Regions from separate parts of the Bacillus sp. AMCV2 genome, predicted to be linked through region 2. Evidence: riboswitches for the same ligand, from Rfam matches in the RefSeq annotation. Region 2 holds a riboswitch; each other region holds the start of a gene.
What was found. A riboswitch is a leader RNA that binds a small molecule or an ion and turns the genes downstream of it on or off. The one in region 2 is predicted to bind thiamine pyrophosphate.

Region 1 (3,722 bases), 360 kb from region 2:
GACGGGCGTATGCTCAAAAATCTCCGCCCCAAGCATTTTTGCTGCTTTCACATATGCCTTGCAAACAAAATAAGGCTCCACATGCACATCATCCTGAATAAAAGATGCACCAAAGATGTCACCTGACGCATACGGCTCTTTTTCTAACACCTCTTCTTTTGAATACCAGCTGACAGAGTCCAAATCGTCCATCTGTCTCAGCTGCAGCACATCTTCTTCAGAAAATGCAAGCTTAAACATACCGCCGTTATGCTGCCTGATATCCACACCAGATAATGCATAAAGCTCTTCTCCAAGACCTTTGTACAGACGCTGACTGTGCATGGCGAAATCAAAAAACGCGTCACGTTCCTCGCATTCGGCATGGGCGCCCAGCATTCCGGCAGCGGCACTTGTCGTTCTGCTGCCCATTGTTCCGCTTTCAAACAATGCGGTGCTTTTGTTTTCCTTTGCCAAATGATAAGCAATCGCGGAACCGATAATTCCGCCTCCAATGACAACTGCATCATAATGCCTTTTCATAGCGCATCTCCTTTAGCTTGCGGGAATATCGTCTGGCAGCTTCCAAAGGGTCAGCGGAAGAAAAAATTCCCGACATGACAGCGATGCCATCTGCTCCTGCTTGTTTTACGTCTCTTAATCTGTCTGGCGTCATTCCGCCGATGGCAATAACCGGGATGGAAATCCGCTGTTTAATATCTGACAGCAAAGACACACCTCTGCCTTCAAGACCCTTTTTGCAATCTGTTTCAAACACATGGCCGAACAACACGTAGTCTGCGTCTTCCTTTTCTGCTTGAACCGCTTCCTCCAGTGAATGCACGGACCGCCCGATATGAAGGTGAGGAAATCTGGCTCTTACCTGCTTCGGCGAAAAGCTGCTGCTTGGCAGCTGCACGCGATGAATCGTAGAAAAAAGCGCAATATCCACGCGCCCGTTCATCACCAGTTTTCGTTTATCTATACCGCCTTCAAAAATAAGCTCGAGCAGTTTCAGAATATCTGCCGCCGATTTTGAGCGTTCCCGAATGTGAATAAAATCAACTTCATTCTGAATCGAAATGATGGTTCTCGCTAGCTCTTCTACCGGCTTGCAGTTATCCGTTATGGCGTGAAGCTCCACATTCCTCCACCTCTTTTATGCCGCGCTCCGACCAGCCTTCTTTTTGATAGGCCATTCCCCAAAATTGATATTCATAGAAGCTGGAGATGACAAAATTCTCTTTCATCTTGGCACGCACTTCCTCCGTGCTGTTTTCCGCCAGCTCATCAAAGCGGTTGATTTGCTCCTCAACCTGTTGTCTAAACCAGTCACCGCCGTACGTCCCAATCCACTTTTGATAAATCGGATGCCCAGGATCGCAATGCAGCAATTTCTCACCAACCTCGTAATAGAGCCAGTAGCATGGCAGCAAGGCCGCTAAGATTTCAGCGAAATTCCCACTCAAAACCGAACGGTACATATGGGATGTATAAGAGTACGCCGTAGGAGACGGCTTAAACGCCTTACGCTCTTCCTCGCTGATTTCCAACAGCTCGGCAAACTCGCGATGAAGCGCCATTTCCGCCTCATATGTACCTTGGGCATGGCTTGCCATCCTCCCCGTTGTAAAAAGGTCCTTCGCATAAGCTGCGCCAAATGACTGCACCTTTGCAAAATGCGTTAAGTAATAGGAATCCTGAAGTACGTAGTATTTAAAACGGTCAATCGGAAGCGTTCCGTCACCGATTCCTTGAACGAACGGATGGACAAAGCTCCCCTCCCACCATTCTGCGGCTGCGCTGCGGCATTCTTCTGAAAACTTCACAAATCATTCCCCCTCTGAAAATAAAAAAACCACTTTCCCGCAAGGAAAAGTGGTTTGGAATTGGCATAGTAAAATAACACAAATACCGCTCCACTTCCCTACGCAGGTCTGAACCTGTTCAAGTTATGAGGGTCTAAAAGTCACACTTTTATCTCAGTCCTTATGAAGGACACCCCTAGTGGTTAAACGAATACATATTGAATTGTTCTGCACCTCTATATTAACACGAATCCTTATTTGGTCAAGATTTATCCTTCCAATGTTTTCTTAAGATCCGTTACGTACCCCCGAGATCCGGTGACAATTAAGCGATCTCCCAGTTTCAGCCTTGTATCCCCATGAGGAACAATGCTGTCCACACCTCTGAAAATCCTGACAAAGATGACGTCACCTGTTAAAGGGAATTCCCGTAAAATCACACCGTCGTATTTACTGTTCTCCATATTAATTTGATACAGTGAAGACTCCTGGTTCGTGAGCAGCTTCATGACGCCAGGCGCTTCAATCAGTGCGCGAAGCAACGTTTTTGTCGACAGCAGAATAGAAAAGATGCTGATTCCCTGCTCCTTCAGAGCTGCTTCATGCTCCGGTGATCCTACGCTTGCAATGACTCTTTCTGTGCCTTTTTCTTTTGCAAGTAATGCAATGTCTGCATTCATATCTTCATTTCCTGTCGCCACAACGAGGATATCCGTTTCAAAAATGCCGAGTGATTCAAGCGTCTCGTGTTCATAGTCAGAAATTGTTTCAACAGCAAACACTGATTCTGACAGCTTTTCCTCTGCATTCTCTTGGTAGACGTGTACAACACGCACGTCATACTCTTCCTCTGGCAATTCGAGTGTAACAGGCAAAGTCATTTGATTGGCGCCGATGAACGTAATCGTCTTTTTCTCCTCCGGCTGCTCTTCCCGTTTGTATAATTTTTTAAAACAGATCGGCGTAAAAATACTTGCAATGACGGCTACTAAAATTAGCGCTCCTGACATATTTGCACTGATCACGTGAAGCTGCTGGCCGATTGTTGCAGCGGCAATCACGAGCGAAAGCGTTGATGTCAGCAAGAAACCAGACGCGAAAATGGTTCGGTTATCATACCACTTCTTTAAGTACATGACAGGAATGATTTTGCTGACTAACAGCGCCAGCAGCAGGAGCGGAATCATGATTAAAATTGTTTTATCCTGAAAAAGAGTCCAAATATCCAGCTTCACACCGACCATCACAAAGAAAATCGGTATTAAGAACCCATAACCAAATGAATCCAGCTGCTGAACAAGTTCTTTGTTTGGCGAAAGCAGGGAAACGAGAACCCCCGCTAAGAAAGCGCCGAGAATATTTTCCGCCCCAAGTGATTCAGACAGGGCAACGAGTACAATAATTAACGTAAAAATGGCACGCGTCCCGATCTGGATCGTCCCTTTTGACATGGACTGAACAAAAGAGCGATGTTTAAAGACCCGGCCGAAAAAGTATAGCACCACTCCGGCCGCAAACAGAATCATCAGGAGCCACATGTTTCCGCTGTCCTCTCCGTATAAAGAAGAAAAAACAGCAAGAAGAATCATCGTGGCCAAATCAGCAATAACAGCAACAAGCAAAATAATCTGCCCGATATTTGAATTCATGATCCGTTCTTCTTTTAATGTTGGAACGACAACGCCTAACGATATCGTTGAAATAATCAGGGTCATTAAAAAAGCATTTTGGATAAATCCAGCCAAGACGAACCCATAGGACAAGAGCAATGATAAAATAAAAATGCCGACAAAAATAATAGATGCCGCAGCAAACGTATTAGGCGCTTCCTTGCCGTTCGGCAGGAACTGCTTTTTCTTCCCTTTCTCAAACGATGAAAAATCAATTTCAAGCCCGCTTAAAAACATTAAAAAGATAAACCCAAGCATAGAAAGT
Region 2 (3,722 bases):
TACTATATTTCGCCATGGAATGACCAATTCCTCTTCTTTTCCAAAAAATCCGAGAACTTTCCCATTTCCTCCGAGTATGATCGCCTGAATTTTTCCAGTAGTCACATTGATATCAATATCCCCAATACTCCCCAGCTTTTTTCCGTTTGAGACATTGACGACATCCTTTACCTGAAATTCTGAAATGCTGATCATTCCATCACGTCCTTTTTCCGTCCTTTTGTTCAAGTATATGAACGGGCAGGCTGAACCTTGTCAGCAAGAAGAAATTTTCATGTCATTGTTCTTTTTTCCGGCTGCACCAGCTGATGATAAAATCGAGTATAATTTTTGTATACTCTACTAGCTGCTCAATCGATACCTTCTCGTTCACGGAGTGTGCATTGTGCAGATCTCCAGGACCGTATATTACGCATGGAATACCGGCATCATACAGCCACCCGCCATCTGTAACTGATTGAGAAACGTCAATAATTGGACACTCCCGTTTCACTTTCTCATGAGAGGCAGTTAACGCTAAGACGCCTGGGTGGCCAGGGTCAACTTCCAATGCCGGAAAAATTTCTCCTCTGTCTTCTATCATGGATGAGCCTCCCCACTTGAATACAGGGCGGTTTTCCCTAAGCCAAATATCACTGTCACTCAGCCGATTGACGTAATCTTCTATTTCCGCTGCCACTTGGTCATGGGTTTCATTCGGATAAAAATGGACTGTGATCCACAGCCGGCATTCGTCCGCTATAAAAGCCGCATGTCTGCCGCCTTCTATAACTGCCGGGTTAATCGTATTTGTGCCTGGTTTAAAACCGGGATAACTTTTCATAATGGACCAGTGGCGCTCAAGTTCACCGAGCCCCGCAATGATTTTTGCCATTTTTTCAATTGCGCTTGCTCCGAATGTTCCTCCGCCTGCGTGAATCATATTCCGTCTCGTTCCATCATGAAATGTTTGACTGCTTTTGATTTCGATCCAGCCTGTAATGACACCACCTTGGCCTTGAATATGCATATCGCTCGTATCCGCGACAATTGCAAAATCAGCGTGGTAGCCCCTCTTGCAGCATTCAAGTGTGCCGGCTTCTCCAACTTCCTCTCCAATAACCGATTGCAGAATCAGATCACCGGGAAGCTCAATGCCGGCTTCACGAATTAATTTGACAGCAAACAGCACACAAGCCATTCCGCCCTTCATATCGGAAGCGCCTCGCCCGATTAAGAGACCGTTTTTTTCAATTGGATGAAACGGATTGTGCTCCCATTCTTCATCCTCTTTTACCTCTGCCACATCTACATGACCATTGATAATCAGGCTATAATAATCTGCTGAATCTGTTCCCTTTAGCTTCCCTACAACATTGGGATCTCCAGGGTACACATCCCATTTGTCGATCGAGAATCCCAATTCATTTAAAAAACCCGCAATCCATGACTGAATGCCCTCTGTATTTCTTGCAGGCGGAGCGGGTGTTTGATAAGAAATCAGTGTTTTAGCAAGCTGAATAAGCTCCTCCTTTTGTTCTTCCACTTTTTTTTGCAAAGAGTCTATTTGTTGATCCAATGTAAATCCGCTCCTATTCTTTAAAATCAAAAAAGCCGTTTCAAATGTGATGAAACGGCTTAATAAAAACAAACGGAGTCCGATGTACTCCGCTTTTCACCGCTTCCCTCCGCTGGCATGATCCAGATCAGGTCAAAAGGGTTGAGACAAAGTCTCTCTCAGCTTCGCAAAGCACCCCTAGGATGAATCTATATATGTTTGTCAGGCATTCGTTATCGGCTCAGCTCTTGTTAAAAACGGCCGATCCTGATTCCATAATACATGGATTGGCGTATCAAAAAAAGCGGAAAGTACTTGATCAGTAAGCATTTCCTTTATTTCTCCGGATCCAAAGACCTCTCCCTGTTTTAATAAAAGGGCTTTATCAAAGACAGGCAAAATTTCTTCAGCATGATGAGTCACATAAAGGATAGATGGTGCATTTTCTTTGTTTGCAATGTATGTAATCGTATCTAACAACTTTTCCCGGGCAATAAAATCCAGCCCTGTGACTGGTTCATCCAGTATCAGCAACTCCGGATCGGCCATTAGTGCTCTAGCAATCAACGCTCTTTGTTTTTCCCCTTGAGAAAGGGTTTCATAGCGGCGATCGGCATATTCAATTGCTCCCAAGTCCTCTAACAAACCAATCGCTTTTTCCCTGGTTTCCTTACTTGGCGTTTCATATAACCCAATCGAAGCGTAAGCTCCGCTCAAAGCAATTTCAAAGGCTGAATCTGCCGGATACAATTTTTGCTGAAGAGCTGCTGAGACGAGGCCAATTTTACGTCTGAGCTTTTCCCCAAGCTCTGTTTTGCCAAATTCATGGCCAAGCACCTGCATCTCGCCTGATGTTGGAAAATAATATGAGCAAAGCATATTTAACAGCGCTGTCTTCCCGGCGCCATTTAGGCCGTAAAGCACCCAATTTTCCTTTTCTTCCACCTTCCAATGAATATCTCTCAGTATCCATTTCCCATTCCGTTTTAGTGAGACATTGTCAAGCTGCAAAATCATCGTGGTCCTCCTCTTTATTACCTTTTATAATTGTTTTAATTTTCATAAAACTTTGTACGAACTAGGATACCTTACTTTTTCCAAAACGTAAACCATCCGTAATCAATAGAAAAGCCTTTAAAACAACATCGTTTTAAAGGCTTTTCATTATTGATGAATATTTTTATTCATTTGTTTGATAGCCGCTTTTTCAAGTCTGGACACCTGCGCTTGAGAAATTCCGATTTCCTCGGCGACTTCCATTTGGGTTTTCCCTTGGAAGAACCGCTTTCTCAAAATCATTTTTTCCCTATCGTTCAGCCTTCTCATGCCCTCTTTTAAAGCCAGCTCTTCAATCCATTGTGAATCTGTATTGCGCTCATCACTGATTTGGTCCATCACATAGATCGGGTCTCCGCCGTCGTTATAGATCGGTTCAAATAGAGAAACCGGATCCTGGATGGCATCAAGCGCAAATACAATTTCCTCATGCGGTACTTCAAGAACTTTTGCGATGTCTTCTGCAGTCGGCTCCTTGCTTGTCTCACTGATTAACCGCTCTCTTACCTGAAGCGCCTTGTAAGCGATGTCCCGGAGTGATCTTGATACACGGATCGGGTTATTATCGCGTAAATACCTGCGGATCTCTCCGATAATCATAGGTACAGCGTATGTTGAAAACTTAACATTGTGGCTTAGGTCAAAATTATCAATGGATTTCATTAGTCCGATGCAGCCGACTTGAAATAAGTCATCAACATACTCCCCTCTGTTATTAAATCGTTGAATGACACTTAAGACAAGACGCAAGTTCCCGTTTACAAGCTTTTCTCTTGCTGAATCATCGCCTTCATCCTGCAGCTGCCTAAACAGCTTTCTCATCTCTTCATTCTTGAGTACTGGTAATTTGGAGGTATCCACCCCGCAGATTTCGACTTTATTTCTCGACACTTTTTTCCCTCCCTACAGGAGCTGCTGTACAACGTTAAGTATCTCCTTGGGTGGGAAAAATATGCACTGCACTCAGACCGAAAAACTGTCGAAATCAGGAAATCCCTGTAAAATCAAGGGGTTCTAACCATAAAATTTTTTACACCATTTTGTTGAACTCTTTTCTCAACCTTTTTATAATTCTTTTCTCAAGCCGCGAAATATAAGACTGAGAAATCCCCATCATATCCGCTACATC
Region 3 (3,722 bases), 1.4 Mb from region 2:
ACGCCAAAAACAAATAGAACTAGAAGAAAAAGAAATTCTTCGCCGTGAACGTCAATACGACTCAGAGGTAAAGAAAAAAGCCGATGCAGACCGTTATTCTGTTGAGCAGTCCGCAGCAGCAGAGAAAGCCAAACAGCTCGCGGAAGCCGATGCCAAGAAGTACAGTATTGAAGCAATGGCAAAGGCTGAGGCGGAAAAAGTAAGAATTGACGGGCTAGCAAAAGCAGAAGCGGAAAAAGCGAAAGGAGAGACAGAGGCAGAGGTTATCCGCCTGAAAGGTCTTGCAGAAGCGGAAGCAAAAGAGAAAATTGCGGCTGCCTTTGAACAGTACGGGCAGGCGGCGATTTTCGATATGATTGTCAAAATGCTTCCGGAATACGCGAAACAAGCAGCGGCACCTCTTTCAAATATTGATAAAATCACCGTTGTCGATACAGGAGGAAGCGGTGAATCAAGCGGAGCAAACAAAGTAACCAGCTATGCGACGAACTTAATGTCAAGTCTGCAAGAAAGTTTAAAAGCATCCTCAGGAATTGATGTAAAAGAAATGCTTGAGAACTTTTCAGGAAAAGGAAACGTAAAACAAAGCATTAATGAATTAACAAATGAAATCAAAGAAGCCAAAACGATCCAAAAATCAGAGTAAGGAAAGGGCAGAACCGTATGGTAACTGTACGTGAAGCGAAGTTAGAGGATATAAAGGACATTGCAAAAGTGCATGTAGACAGCTGGAGGACAACATACCACGAAATTATCCCGATTGATTATTTAAACAGCCTGAACTATAAGGAATTTGAAGACAAATGGAAAAGTCGCTCGTTAAAGGGAGTATTTGTTGCTCAGGACGAAATGGGTTCAGTATTCGGCTTTGCTTCATTTGGACCTATTCGATCTGAACAAGAAGGCTATGACGGCGAGTTATACGCTATTTATCTTGTGGAAGAGCGCCAGCGGCAAGGTGCAGGCAGGGCGCTCTTAGCAAAAGGAGCGGAGTTTTTGCTTCAACATGGTTTTTCAAGTATGTTTGTTTGGGTTATTGAGCAGAATCCCTCGATTATATTTTATCAGGCCTATTCACCTGAAAGAGTAGCGGAGGACAACTTTGAAATTGACGGAGTAAGGCTGAAAGAAGTAGGTCTTGGCTGGCCGGATCTTTCAGCTTTAAAAACACTTCTTAACAGATAACGAACAATCCCCCAGCGGAATTCGCTGGGGGATTGTCACTTTTACGCTTTGTCACTTTTAAGCAAACGGGGTGCTGTCATAAATAATAAACATAGGACAATTGCACAAATAATGAATGAAGGAACCATGTAAGTCGCATTATAAGTTAAAGAATAAATCCATACCGGCGTTCCTTTTGGAGCAAAGCTGCCGAAAAACACAGCTCCTGAAATGACATGCGCGGCATAGCGCAGCAAACTGCCGATGAAAACTGCGCTGACCACTGAAACAATCAATTTCCCTTTTGTTTTTGATACAGCGGCTTTACGGACAGAAGAAGCGAAACAGCCGCTTATGCCGATTGCTGCGAAAGCGACAATGTAATCTAACAATAGCTGTACAGGATGTTGAGCAAACAAGTTTCCGATTGCTATTTGTACTAGACCTGTCAACAAACCTGTAGTAAGACCTGCTTTGACACCCCAGCGAAACGAAATTAAAAAGATCGGAATCATCATGATGGAGACCGAGCCTCCTTGAGGCATGCTAAGAAACATTCCTGAGACAATGTCTAAAATAACGGCTGCTGCTGTCATAATGGCAATTTCAATAAGGCGAACCAGTTGCTTAGATTGATTCATATCTATCTCCTTCCATTGACAGACAACCAAAAGGACAACAAAAAAGCAGCACGCGGAAGGATGAGAAAAGTTCCACGCACTGCTTTACGATCTGCAATTCATTTGACTTTGCCACATCCCTACGCCAGCGTTAACTAACAGGTTCAAAGGGTCAGAACGAAACCGCTCACTCTCAGCTTTAATGCTCCCCTTGTGGTCATCAGTATTTAGTTCGTTTCTACTATACAAGAAAACAAAAAAAACAACAAGATCACATGACTGATGTATATGTTCTTTTAAGAAAGTTATATGATACACACGCTTTAGAAATCATGGCGAGGATTATAGTTTATTTGTTTTATAGATTTTTTAAAAAAACTATTGCAATAAATAAATACAGGTGTTATATTATTAAACGTCGCTGATGCACAGCGGACACAAACTAGATGCTTCAAAACAACTTGAAAAAAGTTGTTGACAAAAAAGAAGCTGAATGTTATATTAGTAAAGCTGCTTCATTGAGAAGTAACGAAATGATCTTTGAAAACTAAACAAGATAAAACGTACCTGTTAATTCATTTTTATAAATCGCACAGCGATGTGCGTAGTCAGTCAAACTAGGACCTGCACGACGCAGGTCACACAGGTGTCGCCGCAGGATGCGGTGAACTTAACCTGTGATCCATTTATCGGAGAGTTTGATCCTGGCTCAGGACGAACGCTGGCGGCGTGCCTAATACATGCAAGTCGAGCGGACAGATGGGAGCTTGCTCCCTGATGTTAGCGGCGGACGGGTGAGTAACACGTGGGTAACCTGCCTGTAAGACTGGGATAACTCCGGGAAACCGGGGCTAATACCGGATGCTTGTTTGAACCGCATGGTTCAAACATAAAAGGTGGCTTCGGCTACCACTTACAGATGGACCCGCGGCGCATTAGCTAGTTGGTGAGGTAACGGCTCACCAAGGCGACGATGCGTAGCCGACCTGAGAGGGTGATCGGCCACACTGGGACTGAGACACGGCCCAGACTCCTACGGGAGGCAGCAGTAGGGAATCTTCCGCAATGGACGAAAGTCTGACGGAGCAACGCCGCGTGAGTGATGAAGGTTTTCGGATCGTAAAGCTCTGTTGTTAGGGAAGAACAAGTACCGTTCAAATAGGGCGGTACCTTGACGGTACCTAACCAGAAAGCCACGGCTAACTACGTGCCAGCAGCCGCGGTAATACGTAGGTGGCAAGCGTTGTCCGGAATTATTGGGCGTAAAGGGCTCGCAGGCGGTTTCTTAAGTCTGATGTGAAAGCCCCCGGCTCAACCGGGGAGGGTCATTGGAAACTGGGGAACTTGAGTGCAGAAGAGGAGAGTGGAATTCCACGTGTAGCGGTGAAATGCGTAGAGATGTGGAGGAACACCAGTGGCGAAGGCGACTCTCTGGTCTGTAACTGACGCTGAGGAGCGAAAGCGTGGGGAGCGAACAGGATTAGATACCCTGGTAGTCCACGCCGTAAACGATGAGTGCTAAGTGTTAGGGGGTTTCCGCCCCTTAGTGCTGCAGCTAACGCATTAAGCACTCCGCCTGGGGAGTACGGTCGCAAGACTGAAACTCAAAGGAATTGACGGGGGCCCGCACAAGCGGTGGAGCATGTGGTTTAATTCGAAGCAACGCGAAGAACCTTACCAGGTCTTGACATCCTCTGGCAATCCTAGAGATAGGACGTCCCCTTCGGGGGCAGAGTGACAGGTGGTGCATGGTTGTCGTCAGCTCGTGTCGTGAGATGTTGGGTTAAGTCCCGCAACGAGCGCAACCCTTGATCTTAGTTGCCAGCATTCAGTTGGGCACTCTAAGGTGACTGCCGGTGACAAACCGGAGGAAGGTGGGGATGACGTCAAATCATCATGCCCCTTATGACCTGGGCTACACACGTGCTACAATGGACA
Region 4 (3,722 bases), 210 kb from region 2:
CTCCGCTATGAAAAGAGAGAGGAAAATCTTTATAGGCTTTTTCTTTTGTGATCGTCATAACGGCTTTTTGATCACCATTCACTACACGCACCATGCCATTTGCCGGAAGATAGGCCTGCAGCATATCCCGCAAAGCCACTCCTTCTGTTTCAGCGGCACGCAGCGCTTCGGCAATGTTATCCGTCTCATCAGCAAGCCGGGCCGCATCCTTTGATGTCAGCGCAGACGAAAAAATGAGATATACTGCGGTATGAACCAAAATTAATAAAATCAACAGTGATATTGATGTGTATAGATGAATCTTGGTCTTCAGCTTCATCGTTTACCCCTTAATGGCATAGCCGACCCCGCGAATCGTATGGATCAGCTGTTTTTCGTAAGGATAGTCCAGTTTTTTTCTGATGTATCTTATGTAGACGTCCACGACATTTGTATCACCGATATAATCAAATCCCCATACCGAGCTTAGAATTTGCTCCCTTGTCAGCACTTGCTGCGGATGCTTTAGCATATAGACGAGCAGATCAAATTCCCGCGGCGTTAATTCCACCTCTTTGTCTCCGCGTCTCACTTCACGGGTTTTTTCGTTCACCCGCAAATCGTCATATGTAAGAAAGGTGCCGATATCTTCAGTTTTTGTTCCATTTTGCCGCAACGCCGCCCTGATTCTCGCAAGCAATTCCTCGATTTCAAACGGCTTGGTGACATAGTCATTTGCACCGATGTCCAGACCTGTTACCTTATCAGGAATACTGTCTCGCGCCGTTAATAATATGACCGGTGTCTGCGAATCCGTTTTTCTCAAGCGGCGCAGCACTTCCAGTCCGCTAAGCCCCGGAAGCATGACATCAAGAAGCACCAAGGAATACCCGCCTTCCGCTGCCGCATCCAGACCTTCTGTGCCATTGTGTTTGATGGTGACGCTGTATCCTTCATATTCCAATTCAAGCTGTAGAACCCTGGCGATTTTTTCTTCATCTTCCACAATTAATATGTGTCCTTTTTCCAAATTTGATCATCCTCTCCCGTCCCTATATGAAAAAAATGATTTCGTTGTTTACAAAATGATTCTTATCATCTATTATGATGTCAAAATAAAAAATTGTATACGGAAAGCACTAGGGGTGCTGTTTTGGCTGAGATAAAGCGCGAAAGAAACGCGCTTTGATCCCTTATGACCCGATCTGGATAATACCAGCGTGGGGAAGTGCAGGTTGACCGAATGGTGTATTTTTTTGTGCGCTTAATCGATCTATGACTGCATATTCCCTTAGGATATGCAGTTTTTTATTTTACCAAAAAAACAGGAGGTCGGAGAAATGGAGCATATTTGCGGTACAAGCAGAATCGCCGGTTTTCGCTTCTCTTTATATCCGATGACGGATGATTTTATCAGTGTGATCAAGTCTGCGCTGAAAAAAACAGATACATCCAAGGTTTGGACGAAAACCGACCATATCAGCACGGTGTTACGCGGATCGATTGATCATGTATTCGATGCTGCAAAAGCCATTTACCTTCATGCAGCAAACAGCGAACAACACATCGTCATGAACGGCACGTTTTCCATTGGATGCCCGGGTGACACACAGGGGGATACATATCTTTCCAAAGGTGATAAGCGTGTCAATGAAGATGCTGTCCAAGGCTTGAAGGCGGAAGCGCCGTGCCAATTTGCCCTTTATCCAATGAACGAGCCGGATTATATGGGATTGATTATGAAGGCTGTCGACATTGCAAAAGCCCAAGGCACTTTCGTACAGGGTGTCCATTACGCGAGCGAGCTTGACGGGGATGCGCATGACGTATTCAGCACATTGGAAGCCGTTTTCCGCATGGCCGAGCAGCAAACAAACCACATCACCATGACTGTGAATCTTTCGGCTAACAGTCCATCAAGAAAAAACAGAAAGCAGGGATAACATGAAAAGCTGGAAAGTAAAAGAAATTGTCATCATGTCGGTTATCAGTATCGTATTTGCCGTTGTTTATTTATTATTTACACATTTCGGAAACGTGCTTGCAGGTATGTTTGGGGCAATCGCCTATGAACCGATTTACGGCATTTGGTTTATCGTTTCTGTGATCGCCGCGTACATGATTCGAAAACCGGGTGCGGCGCTCGTTTCTGAAATCATTGCCGCTCTCGTTGAGTGCCTGCTGGGAAATCCGTCTGGCCCGATGGTCATCGTCATTGGCATTGTTCAAGGACTCGGGGCTGAGGCTGTGTTTCTTGCAACACGCTGGAAAGCATACTCTCTCCCTGTCCTTATGCTGGCCGGTATGGGGTCTTCAGTAGCCAGCTTTATCTATGATCTCTTTGTTTCTGGCTATGCAGCCTATTCACCAGGTTATCTGCTCATTATGCTTGTGATCCGCCTCATTTCCGGCGCGCTTTTGGCGGGGCTTCTCGGAAAAGCTGTCAGCGACTCTCTCGCTTATACAGGTGTGTTAAACGGAATGGCACTCGGAAAGGAACTGAAAAAGAAACGGAAGCGGGCGTCAGAACATGCAAGCCTTTGATGAGCTTCTGACGGTTGAGCAGCTCAGCTTCTCTTATGAAGAAGACGAGAAACCGGTTTTTCAAGACATTTCGTTTGAGCTTCAAAAAGGAGAATGTGTTTTATTATTAGGACCGAGCGGATGCGGTAAAAGCTCGCTCGCCCTTTGTTTAAACGGTCTATATCCGGAGGCTTGCGACGGCATTCAGTCCGGACATGCATTTCTATTTCAAAAGCCGGTCACAGATGCTGAAACCTCCGAAACGATTGCTCAGCATGCCGGGGTCGTTTTTCAGGATCCTGATCAGCAGTTCTGCATGCTGACGGTGGAGGACGAAATAGCGTTCGGGCTGGAAAATCTGCAAGTTCCAAAAGAAGCAATGACAGAGAAAATCAACGCCGTATTAGAAAAATTACGCATTACCCATTTAAAAGAAAAAACGATCTCAACCCTTTCAGGAGGACAAAAGCAGAAAGTGGCTCTCGCCTGTATTTTGGCGATGGAGCCTGAGCTTATTATTTTAGATGAGCCGACCTCTCTTTTAGACCCTTTCTCAGCACGGGAGTTCGTTCATCTGATGAAAGATCTTCAGCGGGAAAAAGGTTTCAGCCTCCTCGTCATTGAGCACCAGCTTGATGAATGGGCGCCTTGGATTGAGAGAACGATCGTGCTCGACAAATCAGGCAAAAAGGCGCTGGATGGCCTGACGAAAAATCTATTTCAGCATGAAGCGGAGACACTAAAGAAATTGGGCATCGCCATTCCAAAGGTCTGTCATCTGCAGGAAAAGCTGAGTATGCCGTTTACTTTATCAAAAGAGATGCTGTTCAAAGAGCCTATTCCTGCCGGGCATGCCAAAAAGAAGAAAGCCCCTTCTGGGGAGAGTGTGCTTGAAGTCAGCAGCCTTTCGTTCGCGAGAGGACCGCAGGCGATTTTCAAAGACATCAGCTTTTCGTTGCGCGAAGGTTCTTTAACGGCGCTTGTCGGTCCGAACGGAACTGGAAAATCGACGCTCCTATCAGTTTTGGCCCGTCTCATGAAACCGCAAAGCGGCAAAATCCTTCTTAATGACCAGCCGCTGCAGAAATATAAAGAAAAAGAATTGCGTAAACGGATGGGATTTGTTTTTCAAAACCCTGAGCATCAATTCGTCACCGATACGGTGTATGACGAGCTTCTGTTCGGCCAGAAAGCAAATGCTGAAACTGAGAAAAAAGCGC

Region 1: linked by a shared signal. The riboswitch ahead of tenA (thiaminase II) and the one ahead of ylmB (N-formyl-4-amino-5-aminomethyl-2-methylpyrimidine deformylase) in region 2 are both predicted to bind thiamine pyrophosphate.
Region 3: linked by a shared signal. The riboswitch ahead of thiT (energy-coupled thiamine transporter ThiT) and the one ahead of ylmB (N-formyl-4-amino-5-aminomethyl-2-methylpyrimidine deformylase) in region 2 are both predicted to bind thiamine pyrophosphate.
Region 4: linked by a shared signal. The riboswitch ahead of thiU (HMP/thiamine ABC transporter substrate-binding protein ThiU) and the one ahead of ylmB (N-formyl-4-amino-5-aminomethyl-2-methylpyrimidine deformylase) in region 2 are both predicted to bind thiamine pyrophosphate.

What each region holds. Positions count from the first base shown of each region.
Region 1 is NZ_JBVYIB010000002.1:1,237,255-1,240,976, reverse strand. Features, by position in the region: gene thiO (glycine oxidase ThiO) at 1-522, opposite strand, end outside; gene tenI (thiazole tautomerase TenI) at 506-1,123, opposite strand; gene tenA (thiaminase II) at 1,098-1,808, opposite strand; TPP riboswitch at 1,887-1,995, opposite strand; gene AC0OMA_RS06510 (monovalent cation:proton antiporter family protein) at 2,057-3,722, opposite strand, start outside.
Region 2 is NZ_JBVYIB010000002.1:1,599,365-1,603,086, reverse strand. Features, by position in the region: gene AC0OMA_RS08480 (YlmC/YmxH family sporulation protein) at 1-195, opposite strand, end outside; gene ylmB (N-formyl-4-amino-5-aminomethyl-2-methylpyrimidine deformylase) at 278-1,558, opposite strand; TPP riboswitch at 1,646-1,747, opposite strand; gene AC0OMA_RS08470 (ABC transporter ATP-binding protein) at 1,760-2,554, opposite strand; gene sigG (RNA polymerase sporulation sigma factor SigG) at 2,702-3,484, opposite strand; gene sigE (RNA polymerase sporulation sigma factor SigE) at 3,624-3,722, opposite strand, start outside.
Region 3 is NZ_JBVYIB010000002.1:3,005,311-3,009,032, reverse strand. Features, by position in the region: gene floT (flotillin lipid rafts scaffold protein FloT) at 1-646, shown strand, start outside; gene AC0OMA_RS15665 (N-acetyltransferase family protein) at 664-1,185, shown strand; gene thiT (energy-coupled thiamine transporter ThiT) at 1,227-1,805, opposite strand; TPP riboswitch at 1,905-2,006, opposite strand; rRNA gene AC0OMA_RS15655 (16S ribosomal RNA) at 2,471-3,722, shown strand, end outside.
Region 4 is NZ_JBVYIB010000002.1:1,386,336-1,390,057, reverse strand. Features, by position in the region: gene ykoH (two-component system sensor histidine kinase YkoH) at 1-319, opposite strand, end outside; gene ykoG (two-component system response regulator YkoG) at 323-1,009, opposite strand; TPP riboswitch at 1,111-1,223, shown strand; gene thiU (HMP/thiamine ABC transporter substrate-binding protein ThiU) at 1,320-1,922, shown strand; gene AC0OMA_RS07375 (ECF transporter S component) at 1,924-2,523, shown strand; gene AC0OMA_RS07370 (ABC transporter ATP-binding protein) at 2,510-3,722, shown strand, end outside.